DNA from 3 places in the Cytobacillus spongiae genome. Region 3 is predicted to be linked to each of the others. Evidence: a T-box and tRNA genes for the amino acid it is inferred to sense, from the RefSeq annotation. Region 3 holds a T-box; the other regions hold tRNA genes.

Region 1 (3,253 bases), 220 kb from region 3:
TCACCCGCATTATTTATATATGCGGAAGTAGTTCAGTGGTAGAACACCACCTTGCCAAGGTGGGGGTCGCGGGTTCGAATCCCGTCTTCCGCTCCAAAGATAGTGCCGGGGTGGCGGAACTGGCAGACGCACAGGACTTAAAATCCTGCGGTAGGTGACTACCGTACCGGTTCGATTCCGGTCCTCGGCATCATTTTATAAAAAGCGCCCGTAGCTCAATTGGATAGAGCGTTTGACTACGGATCAAAAGGTTAGGGGTTCGACTCCTCTCGGGCGCGCCATTACGGGAAGTAGCTCAGCTTGGTAGAGCACTTGGTTTGGGACCAAGGGGTCGCAGGTTCGAATCCTGTCTTCCCGACCACTTCTTATAAATTCATTGGGGCCTTAGCTCAGCTGGGAGAGCGCCTGCCTTGCACGCAGGAGGTCAGCGGTTCGATCCCGCTAGGCTCCACCAATTATAATTTGATTCATCATGGCGGCGTAGCTCAGCTGGCTAGAGCGTACGGTTCATACCCGTGAGGTCGTGGGTTCGATTCCCTCCGCCGCTATTAACTTCATATTATAATTAAACGGAGGAATACCCAAGTTCGGCTGAAGGGATCGGTCTTGAAAACCGACAGGCGGGTTAAACCGCGCGGGGGTTCGAATCCCTCTTCCTCCTCCATATTTTTTATTACTATTATATTATCGCGGGGTGGAGCAGTCCGGTAGCTCGTCGGGCTCATAACCCGAAGGTCGCAGGTTCAAATCCTGTCCCCGCAATTTGGTCCGGTAGTTCAGTTGGTTAGAATGCCTGCCTGTCACGCAGGAGGTCGCGGGTTCGAGTCCCGTCCGGACCGCCATTTTTACGAAACAAGTAATACATTATTATATTTGCTCAGTAGCTCAGTCGGTAGAGCACGAATGAATAAGCTTCTTGAATAATCAACAGCGTACCGATTGAATGGCTTCATGAATAATCATTCTGAAATCGGGACGAAGGTTTGACTTTGACTCATTTTACGAAATAAGTATGTTAAAATATTATTTGGCTCAGTAGCTCAGTCGGTAGAGCAAAGGACTGAAAATCCTTGTGTCGGCGGTTCGATTCCGTCCTGAGCCACCTTTCATTATGGAGGGGTAGCGAAGTGGCTAAACGCGGCGGACTGTAAATCCGCTCCTTCGGGTTCGGCGGTTCGAATCCGTCCCCCTCCACCATTTACATAGGGGCATAGTTTAACGGTAGAACAGAGGTCTCCAAAACCTCCGGTGTGGGTTCGATTCCTACTGCCCCTGCCAATCAAACAAAGTATTTATCATGGCGGCTGTGGCGAAGTGGTTAACGCATCGGATTGTGGCTCCGACACTCGTGGGTTCGATTCCCATCAGTCGCCCCATTATTATTAAATAATTTAATATGTGATTATAAATAGTGGGCTATAGCCAAGCGGTAAGGCAACGGACTTTGACTCCGTCATGCGTAGGTTCGAATCCTGCTAGCCCAGCCAAAAGGGCGGCATAGCCAAGTGGTAAGGCAGAGGTCTGCAAAACCTTCACCACCGGTTCAAATCCGGTTGCCGCCTCCATTTAATTAATATGCGGGTGTAGTTTAATGGTAAAACCTCAGCCTTCCAAGCTGATGTCGTGGGTTCGATTCCCATCACCCGCTCCAATTAGGGGCCTATAGCTCAGCTGGTTAGAGCGCACGCCTGATAAGCGTGAGGTCGATGGTTCGAGTCCATTTAGGCCCACCATAATATACACTTGAATTTTTATGAATATACATGGTATTATATACATATTAACATTCCACAGTAGCTCAGTGGTAGAGCTATCGGCTGTTAACCGATCGGTCGCAGGTTCGAGTCCTGCCTGTGGAGCCAAACTATACATACAAGCTGGAGAGTAATTCTTCGGTTTTTTTTTGTGCTATTTATCAAATATATCCTAACTAAGAATATAGGTTATTTGCAAATGATAAAAAACACCTCTCCTCTAGAAACTCTGCTTTCTCACTTAATGGCGAATGCCAATAGTCATCATCACTCACTCTTCCTACTTCAGAATCTCTATGATCCACTCTAAAGCAACAATTTTACATCAAACATCTGAATGATTAATTATGTGTCAAGTTTATTAAGATAGTAAAAAAGTCGCATAAATGAAAAGGATTTCTGAAGTTTTTGTAGAAATAGGATAATGTTACAGTTCATTGTAGGGAGATGAGTAGCTTGGAAAATAATTTAATGGTATTAATATGTGATGATTCTGTTCTAATCCGGAAAAAGGTTAGAGCTAATTTAGAGAAATGTAAATGTGAAAATATATTAGAAGCAGAAAATGGGGAAGTAGCTGTAAAATTGACGAAGGAACATCATCCTGATCTTGTATTGATGGATATTGTCATGCCTGATAAAGATGGGATTGAAGCGTTAAAGGAGATTAAAGAATACGATGATCAAATTAAGGTAGTAATGGCATCTTCAGTCGGTACACAAGCCCATCTTAAAACGGCACTTGAGCATGGTGCGTTTGACTTTATTCAAAAGCCAATAACCTTAGAGGCAATTACGAATATTATTGAAAAAGTTTTGGTTGAGAAAAAAGGGGGGAATGTTGGTGTTTAGTCAGTTTTTTGGTAACTACTTATTAAATTCAGGCTATATTACTTCTGAACAGTTAAGTGAAGCATTGGCATTCGCTCAATCTACACATGTTAAATTTGGAATCATTGCAGTTGATGAGGGGTTTATGACAGGTGTACAAGCCGAAGAAGTTCATGAAAAGCAAAAGCAGATGGACAAACGCTTTGGTGAAATAGCGATAGAGCTTGGCTATTTAACAGATGAGCAAGTAGAGAAAATGCTGAGCGCGCAAAAGCAAAATCATTTGCTACTTGCCCAAGCATTAGTGGATAAATGCTTTATGAGCTTTGAGGAGTTCTCTCAAGCATTGGTAAGTTATAAAAAAGAACATAGCTTATCTGATGAAAGATTTGAGGAAATTAAAAAAGGAAATATTGATGCATTGGTTGAGAGTATTCTTCCAGTTGATGAGAAGGATAAAAAGGACTTTTTTGTTGACTATATTTCGTTATTCGCGAAAAATATGATTCGTTTTATAGATGATCAAATTCACTTAGAAATTAGCAAAGTAGAAGGTCAGTTGGAGGCAGATTGGTTGGTTAACCAAGTTATTACTGGGCCAACCCCACTGTTCACAGCTATTCTTACTGATGAGTCTAGCTTTCTAAAAATCGCTTCTGTTTATGCAG
Region 2 (3,253 bases), 390 kb from region 3:
TGGGGCGGTCGCCTCCTAAAGAGTAACGGAGGCGCCCAAAGGTTCCCTCAGAATGGTTGGAAATCATTCGTAGAGTGTAAAGGCACAAGGGAGCTTGACTGCGAGACCTACAAGTCGAGCAGGGACGAAAGTCGGGCTTAGTGATCCGGTGGTTCCGCATGGAAGGGCCATCGCTCAACGGATAAAAGCTACCCCGGGGATAACAGGCTTATCTCCCCCAAGAGTCCACATCGACGGGGAGGTTTGGCACCTCGATGTCGGCTCATCGCATCCTGGGGCTGTAGTCGGTCCCAAGGGTTGGGCTGTTCGCCCATTAAAGCGGTACGCGAGCTGGGTTCAGAACGTCGTGAGACAGTTCGGTCCCTATCCGTCGTGGGCGTAGGAAATTTGAGAGGAGCTGTCCTTAGTACGAGAGGACCGGGATGGACGCACCGCTGGTGTACCAGTTGTCTTGCCAAAGGCATCGCTGGGTAGCTATGTGCGGAAGGGATAAGTGCTGAAAGCATCTAAGCATGAAGCCCCCCTCAAGATGAGATTTCCCATAGCGCAAGCTAGTAAGATCCCTGAAAGATGATCAGGTTGATAGGTCAGAGGTGGAAGCATGGTGACATGTGGAGCTGACTGATACTAATCGATCGAGGACTTAACCAAATAAGAAAGCGAAGGCGACTGTACAACTTCGATAGAAGGTAGGAGCCGTAGCTGGACTAGTTATGAAAATGGCATTACCGATATTCTTTCTTCTTCTATACATTATCTAGTTTTGAGGGATCAAATATTAAAAACCTCTTGAAAAACATTAGTATATTTTATATAATACTATTTGTCTTTCTAAATAGTTTGGTGGCGATAGCGAGAAGGTCACACCCGTTCCCATGCCGAACACGGAAGTTAAGCTTCTCAGCGCCGATGGTAGTTAGGGGCTGTCCCCTTGTGAGAGTAGGACGTCGCCAAGCTGTTATAATTATTATTCCGCAGTAGCTCAGTGGTAGAGCATTCGGCTGTTAACCGAACGGTCGTAGGTTCGAGTCCTACCTGCGGAGCCATTTAGGAGAGCTGTCCGAGTGGCCGAAGGAGCACGATTGGAAATCGTGTAGGCGGGCAAAACCTGTCTCAAGGGTTCAAATCCCTTGCTCTCCGCCATTATATACTGGCCCGTTGGTCAAGCGGTTAAGACACCGCCCTTTCACGGCGGTAACACGGGTTCGAATCCCGTACGGGTCACCACTTTAATATGGAGGATTAGCTCAGCTGGGAGAGCACCTGCCTTACAAGCAGGGGGTCGGCGGTTCGATCCCGTCATCCTCCACCATTATATACTATTATCGCGGGGTGGAGCAGTCTGGTAGCTCGTCGGGCTCATAACCCGAAGGTCGCAGGTTCAAATCCTGTCCCCGCAATTTGGTCCGGTAGTTCAGTTGGTTAGAATGCCTGCCTGTCACGCAGGAGGTCGCGGGTTCGAGTCCCGTCCGGACCGCCATTTCATTTGGCTCAGTAGCTCAGTTGGTAGAGCAAAGGACTGAAAATCCTTGTGTCGGCGGTTCGATTCCGTCCTGAGCCACCATTTTATGTACTATTATGACACTATAGGAATACTATAAGTGTTATTTATATGTTATAATCATTCATATTACTGGAGGGGTAGCGAAGTGGCTAAACGCGGCGGACTGTAAATCCGCTCCTTCGGGTTCGGCGGTTCGAATCCGTCCCCCTCCACCATTAAATAGGGGCATAGTTTAACGGTAGAACAGAGGTCTCCAAAACCTCCGGTGTGGGTTCGATTCCTACTGCCCCTGCCAACCAAACTTAATATTCATTATGGCGGCTGTGGCGAAGTGGTTAACGCATCGGATTGTGGCTCCGACACTCGTGGGTTCGATTCCCATCAGTCGCCCCATTTTTAGTAACATCTCATATTCAATTGCATATATTAAGTATTGTCATCATAAAAATTAAAAAATAGTGATCGTTCATTCATTGGGCTATAGCCAAGCGGTAAGGCAACGGACTTTGACTCCGTCATGCGTAGGTTCGAATCCTGCTAGCCCAGCCATTTGCGGAAGTAGTTCAGTGGTAGAACACCACCTTGCCAAGGTGGGGGTCGCGGGTTCGAATCCCGTCTTCCGCTCCATATTTTTTCGGCGGCATAGCCAAGTGGTAAGGCAGAGGTCTGCAAAACCTTTACCACCGGTTCGAATCCGGTTGCCGCCTCCATCTTTTTTTTACACACTTGGACAAGCCTTACGATAAATGCCGGGGTGGCGGAACTGGCAGACGCACAGGACTTAAAATCCTGCGGTAGGTGACTACCGTACCGGTTCGATTCCGGTCCTCGGCACCACTTAATAGTAACTTGATATGCCGGTGTGGCGGAATTGGCAGACGCGCACGACTCAAAATCGTGTTCCTTCTGGAGTGTCGGTTCGACCCCGACCACCGGTATCTCTCATAACAGGTTTTCCTGTTTTATTTTTTGCATAAGCTTCGACAAATTCTGAGTAATTTTGCAACGCGGGTGTAGTTTAATGGTAAAACCTCAGCCTTCCAAGCTGATGTCGTGGGTTCGATTCCCATCACCCGCTCCATACATATTAGGTCACAACGCAGTATCTCGTTTGAAACATAACGTGGTATTGCGTTTTTTCTTTGTTCTGACCTAATGAATACAAAAAAAGGATGCTCCTTAGCATCCTTTTACTTGAAATTGACTTTCTCCTCCATGAATTTGGGTAAACATATTCATTAGGGACTCTATTAGCTTAGTACTTTCTTCGGAGGTCAAGGAAGGTCTTAAATATACAATTTGAAGTGCGTTGGTCGTTTCTACTGTGACGGCTGACCTTTGTGAATCTACAAAAGGTGTTCCAAACGGGCCGGATTCATCAGCTGTAATCAAGAGATGTTCCAATGAATTTTCTCTTCCATTTAATCCTTCGTACACTTCTCCTGTAGCTCCTATACGCATCTCGATTGTACCACTGAGTTTGTCTAGGTCATATATGCCAATGGGAACCCTGTATTGAAGAGAAAAGAAATTGTTCAGGTCTGTAGCGCTGTGAACGGATGGAACAAAGTTATTTTTTTTCACTCTTCGGTATAGCGCTTCTGCAGAATGGCGATATCGATTAGGGTCTTTGCCGATTTTTTTAAAGATTCCACGCCATTCATCAATTCCAGGAAAATCTGTTACATTCTTTGATTCAAGATCAAAGAATATAGATTCTTGAAACATTTGTAAACGCCCTTTGAGCAT
Region 3 (3,253 bases):
CAATAGCATAAGCTAATGCTTTACGAATGTTTTTGTTATCTAAAGGCTTTTGCTCAGTGTTAAATTTATACCAGTAAGTACCAGCGATTGGCTGAACGTTTAACTTACCTTCATCTTTAAGCTGTGGAAGAACGTCAGTTGGTAGTGTACCGAATGGAGAACCAGCCCAACTTAATTCACCGTTATCAAACATAGAAAGCTCAGTGTTTGGATCATTAATCATGAACATTTCAATACGCTCAAGCTTTACTGCTTCTGCATCCCAATAATTTTCGTTCTTTTCTAAAACGATTTTATCTGAGTGAGACCATTCAGACATTTTGAAAGGTCCATTTGATACATATGATTCACCAGCATCTGCTGCCCAATCAGGATTTTCCTGAGCAACTTTGCTGTTTACAGGAAAATATGTGTAGAATGCTGTAAGTTCTAAAAAGTACGGTGTTGGATTTTCAAGAGTAACTTCTAACGTTTTTTCATCTACAGCTTTTACAGCTACATCATCTAGAGAACCTTCGCCAGTATTTGCAGCTTGAGCTCCTTTGATATAGTAAAGCTGATAAGCATATTGTGATTCATTTGCTGGATCTAATGCCCATTTCCAAGCATAAACGAAGTCTTCTGCTGTTACAGCGTCACCGTTTGTCCATTTTGCATCACGTAATTTAAACGTATACGTTTTTAAATCTTCAGAAGGAGTGATTTCCTCTGCCATAGCAGGTTGAGGTTTTCCATCTTTATCGATACGAGTTAATCCTTCGAAAGTTTGAAGTAATACTCCACCTGAAGTTGCATCGTTTGCTAATCCAGGGTTTAAAGAGAAAGGCTCAGTATTAATGTTAACTGCGATTTCTTGTGGTACGCTTGACTTTTCAGTATCGTCCCCACCTTTGTCTCCTTCCTTAGCATTGTTATCTCCACCGCTACAAGCAGCTAAGAACATGCTAAGAACTAACAACATGCTAAAAAAGATCGATAATCTCTTTTTCACAATTTTTCCCCCTTTTATATTCTTTACAACAAACGCTTTTTACATTTGTACACCTTTTTAAAACAAATGTCCACTACGAGTATATTCTTTCAATAATCTGTCAATTCTAGTTATAGGAATTTACTGACTATTGAACTTACAAAAAAATAAGTTCATATTCTTAAAGATTACCTTCTATTCTGACAATTTCAGGTACTTTAATATGTACTCTATAAACTTACTCCTCTGTAGGATTTGAATGCTGTATCGTAGTTATACATATGCATTTTAAGTAATTGTTACAATTTCGTAAAAATTTCGTTTGTTACATTCATTATAAATACTTTAAATGTTTATTGCAAGTGAGTTTTCAATGCATAAAATTACTATTCTAGTAAAAACATTATGCAATCCTGCATTTTTACTAGGTTTTATGAAATTTAAACATTTCGAAATTTTTATCAAATAACAAAAGATTTTGTCGAATAATAACTCACTTTCTTACGTTATTTATTTAACACTTTAACAGGGAGAAATTCAACTCTTTTTTCATTAATTTCTTGATTTTATTGTCCGTTTGTTATATTTTAGAAGTAATTATATTATTTTAGGCAATGAAAAAGAGTAGTACATTTATTAATTTGTTTTAGAGAGCTTGTGGTAGGTGTGAACAAGTACAAAGATAAATGGAATGGACTTTCGAGCCCTAGGCAGGAAATGTTATTTCTCAATAACAAATTATTCCCTAGCGAATCACCTTCCGTTACAAAGGTGCCCTATTACAATTTAGGGAGTAAGAGACTCTTTTCTCAAGAGTAAATAGGGTGGCAACGCGGAGCATTCGTCCCTATTTTGTTAGGGGAATGGTCTTTTTTTTTATGGGTAATTTTTATCAAATGTAGTTGTCAAACACAATACTAGTGGACGAATATAGCTGTTAGTTACTCTAGACTCTCTATGATCTACCATTCGTCTTATGTGAAATTCAATTTATGGTTTCGTCTTTCATGCATTAATTCACCTACTATCAAGTGTAAATCTTCTATTATAAGGTGAAGCTGATATTAGATCGGGACCGGTAATACATTTAATAGGAGGAAACGAAAATGAAAACCATCTTTTCTGGTATTCAACCAAGTGGTGTAATTACTTTAGGTAATTACATTGGAGCAATGAAGCAATTTGTAGAATTACAAGATGAATACAATTGTTATTTCTGTATTGTTGATGAACATGCAATTACGGTGCCACAGGAGCGATTACAGTTGCGGAAAAATATTCGCAGCTTAGCGGCTATGTACCTTGCTGTCGGTATTAATCCGGAGAAAGCAACACTGTTTATCCAGTCGGAAGTTCCTGCACATGCTCAGGCAGGTTGGATGATGACATGTGTTTCTTATATTGGAGAACTTGAAAGAATGACACAATTTAAAGATAAATCTGCTGGTAAGGAGGCAGTATCTTCAGGTTTGTTAACATACCCACCTCTTATGGCAGCAGACATTTTATTATATAATACAGACTTAGTACCTGTTGGAGAAGACCAAAAGCAACATTTAGAATTAACTCGCGATTTAGCTGAAAGATTTAATAAAAAGTATAATGACATTTTCACCGTACCTGAGGTTCGTATTCCAAAGGTAGGTGCACGAGTGATGTCCTTACAAGAACCGACTAAAAAAATGAGTAAATCTGATCCGAACCAAAAATCTTTTATAACCCTTCTAGACGAGCCAAAGCAAATCGAAAAGAAAATTAAAAGTGCTGTGACAGATTCTGAAGGTATTGTGAAGTATAATAAAGTGAATAAGCCAGGCGTATCAAACCTCCTATCTATCTATTCTATCTTTACTAATGAAACAATAGAGAGTTTAGAACAAAAATATGAAGGCGTTGGATATGGGGAATTTAAGGCTGATCTTGCTCAAGTAGTCATCCATGAAATCGAACCGATTCAAAAGAAATACTATTCATTGATGGAGTCAGAAGAACTTGATGAAATCCTCGATAAAGGCTCAGAAAAAGCAAACTTTGTAGCTAGTAAAATGGTGAAAAAAATGGAAAATGCAATGGGGCTAGGGAGAAAGAGACGATAATTTTAGTTTTGAATTTGAAAATTCACCTCTAAGTGTAAAGCAAAAGGAGCTGAGATTTCAGCTCCTTTTTAGTTTACCTTTGATCCATTTTCAAGCTCCCAAAGCTTCTCAAAAAATGGCTGTCCCTTTATAATATTTTCACAAAATGTTTCATGCTTATCTGTCCAACCATACTTCAACTCACTAT

What was found. The T-box of region 3 lies ahead of trpS (tryptophan--tRNA ligase). A T-box ahead of a tRNA ligase gene usually reads a tRNA of that ligase, here a tRNA-Trp.
Region 1: it has a tRNA-Trp gene. The T-box ahead of trpS (tryptophan--tRNA ligase) is inferred to sense a tRNA for this amino acid. The anticodon was not compared.
Region 2: it has a tRNA-Trp gene. The T-box ahead of trpS (tryptophan--tRNA ligase) is inferred to sense a tRNA for this amino acid. The anticodon was not compared.

The regions. Positions count from the first base shown of each region.
Region 1 covers NZ_CP089997.1:953,702-956,954, forward strand. Annotated here, with positions in the region: tRNA gene LS684_RS04990 (tRNA-Leu) at 1-9, shown strand, start outside; tRNA gene LS684_RS04995 (tRNA-Gly) at 22-96, shown strand; tRNA gene LS684_RS05000 (tRNA-Leu) at 105-190, shown strand; tRNA gene LS684_RS05005 (tRNA-Arg) at 205-281, shown strand; tRNA gene LS684_RS05010 (tRNA-Pro) at 285-361, shown strand; tRNA gene LS684_RS05015 (tRNA-Ala) at 379-454, shown strand; tRNA gene LS684_RS05020 (tRNA-Met) at 475-548, shown strand; tRNA gene LS684_RS05025 (tRNA-Ser) at 572-664, shown strand; tRNA gene LS684_RS05030 (tRNA-Met) at 689-762, shown strand; tRNA gene LS684_RS05035 (tRNA-Asp) at 766-842, shown strand; tRNA gene LS684_RS05040 (tRNA-Phe) at 1,030-1,102, shown strand; tRNA gene LS684_RS05045 (tRNA-Tyr) at 1,114-1,197, shown strand; tRNA gene LS684_RS05050 (tRNA-Trp) at 1,205-1,278, shown strand; tRNA gene LS684_RS05055 (tRNA-His) at 1,301-1,376, shown strand; tRNA gene LS684_RS05060 (tRNA-Gln) at 1,413-1,487, shown strand; tRNA gene LS684_RS05065 (tRNA-Cys) at 1,492-1,565, shown strand; tRNA gene LS684_RS05070 (tRNA-Gly) at 1,578-1,651, shown strand; tRNA gene LS684_RS05075 (tRNA-Ile) at 1,657-1,733, shown strand; tRNA gene LS684_RS05080 (tRNA-Asn) at 1,788-1,862, shown strand; gene LS684_RS05085 (response regulator) at 2,202-2,606, shown strand; gene LS684_RS05090 (cyclic di-GMP-binding domain-containing protein, MshE-related) at 2,599-3,253, shown strand, end outside.
Region 2 covers NZ_CP089997.1:787,188-790,440, forward strand. Annotated here, with positions in the region: rRNA gene LS684_RS04075 (23S ribosomal RNA) at 1-651, shown strand, start outside; rRNA gene rrf (5S ribosomal RNA) at 840-956, shown strand; tRNA gene LS684_RS04085 (tRNA-Asn) at 972-1,046, shown strand; tRNA gene LS684_RS04090 (tRNA-Ser) at 1,051-1,143, shown strand; tRNA gene LS684_RS04095 (tRNA-Glu) at 1,153-1,227, shown strand; tRNA gene LS684_RS04100 (tRNA-Val) at 1,237-1,312, shown strand; tRNA gene LS684_RS04105 (tRNA-Met) at 1,327-1,400, shown strand; tRNA gene LS684_RS04110 (tRNA-Asp) at 1,404-1,480, shown strand; tRNA gene LS684_RS04115 (tRNA-Phe) at 1,489-1,564, shown strand; tRNA gene LS684_RS04120 (tRNA-Tyr) at 1,636-1,719, shown strand; tRNA gene LS684_RS04125 (tRNA-Trp) at 1,726-1,799, shown strand; tRNA gene LS684_RS04130 (tRNA-His) at 1,822-1,897, shown strand; tRNA gene LS684_RS04135 (tRNA-Gln) at 1,979-2,053, shown strand; tRNA gene LS684_RS04140 (tRNA-Gly) at 2,057-2,131, shown strand; tRNA gene LS684_RS04145 (tRNA-Cys) at 2,141-2,214, shown strand; tRNA gene LS684_RS04150 (tRNA-Leu) at 2,253-2,341, shown strand; tRNA gene LS684_RS04155 (tRNA-Leu) at 2,361-2,442, shown strand; tRNA gene LS684_RS04160 (tRNA-Gly) at 2,512-2,585, shown strand; gene LS684_RS04165 (B3/B4 domain-containing protein) at 2,684-3,253, opposite strand, start outside.
Region 3 covers NZ_CP089997.1:1,176,462-1,179,714, reverse strand. Annotated here, with positions in the region: gene LS684_RS06130 (peptide ABC transporter substrate-binding protein) at 1-991, opposite strand, end outside; T-box leader at 1,576-1,822, shown strand; gene trpS (tryptophan--tRNA ligase) at 2,077-3,066, shown strand; gene LS684_RS06120 (YjbA family protein) at 3,135-3,253, opposite strand, start outside.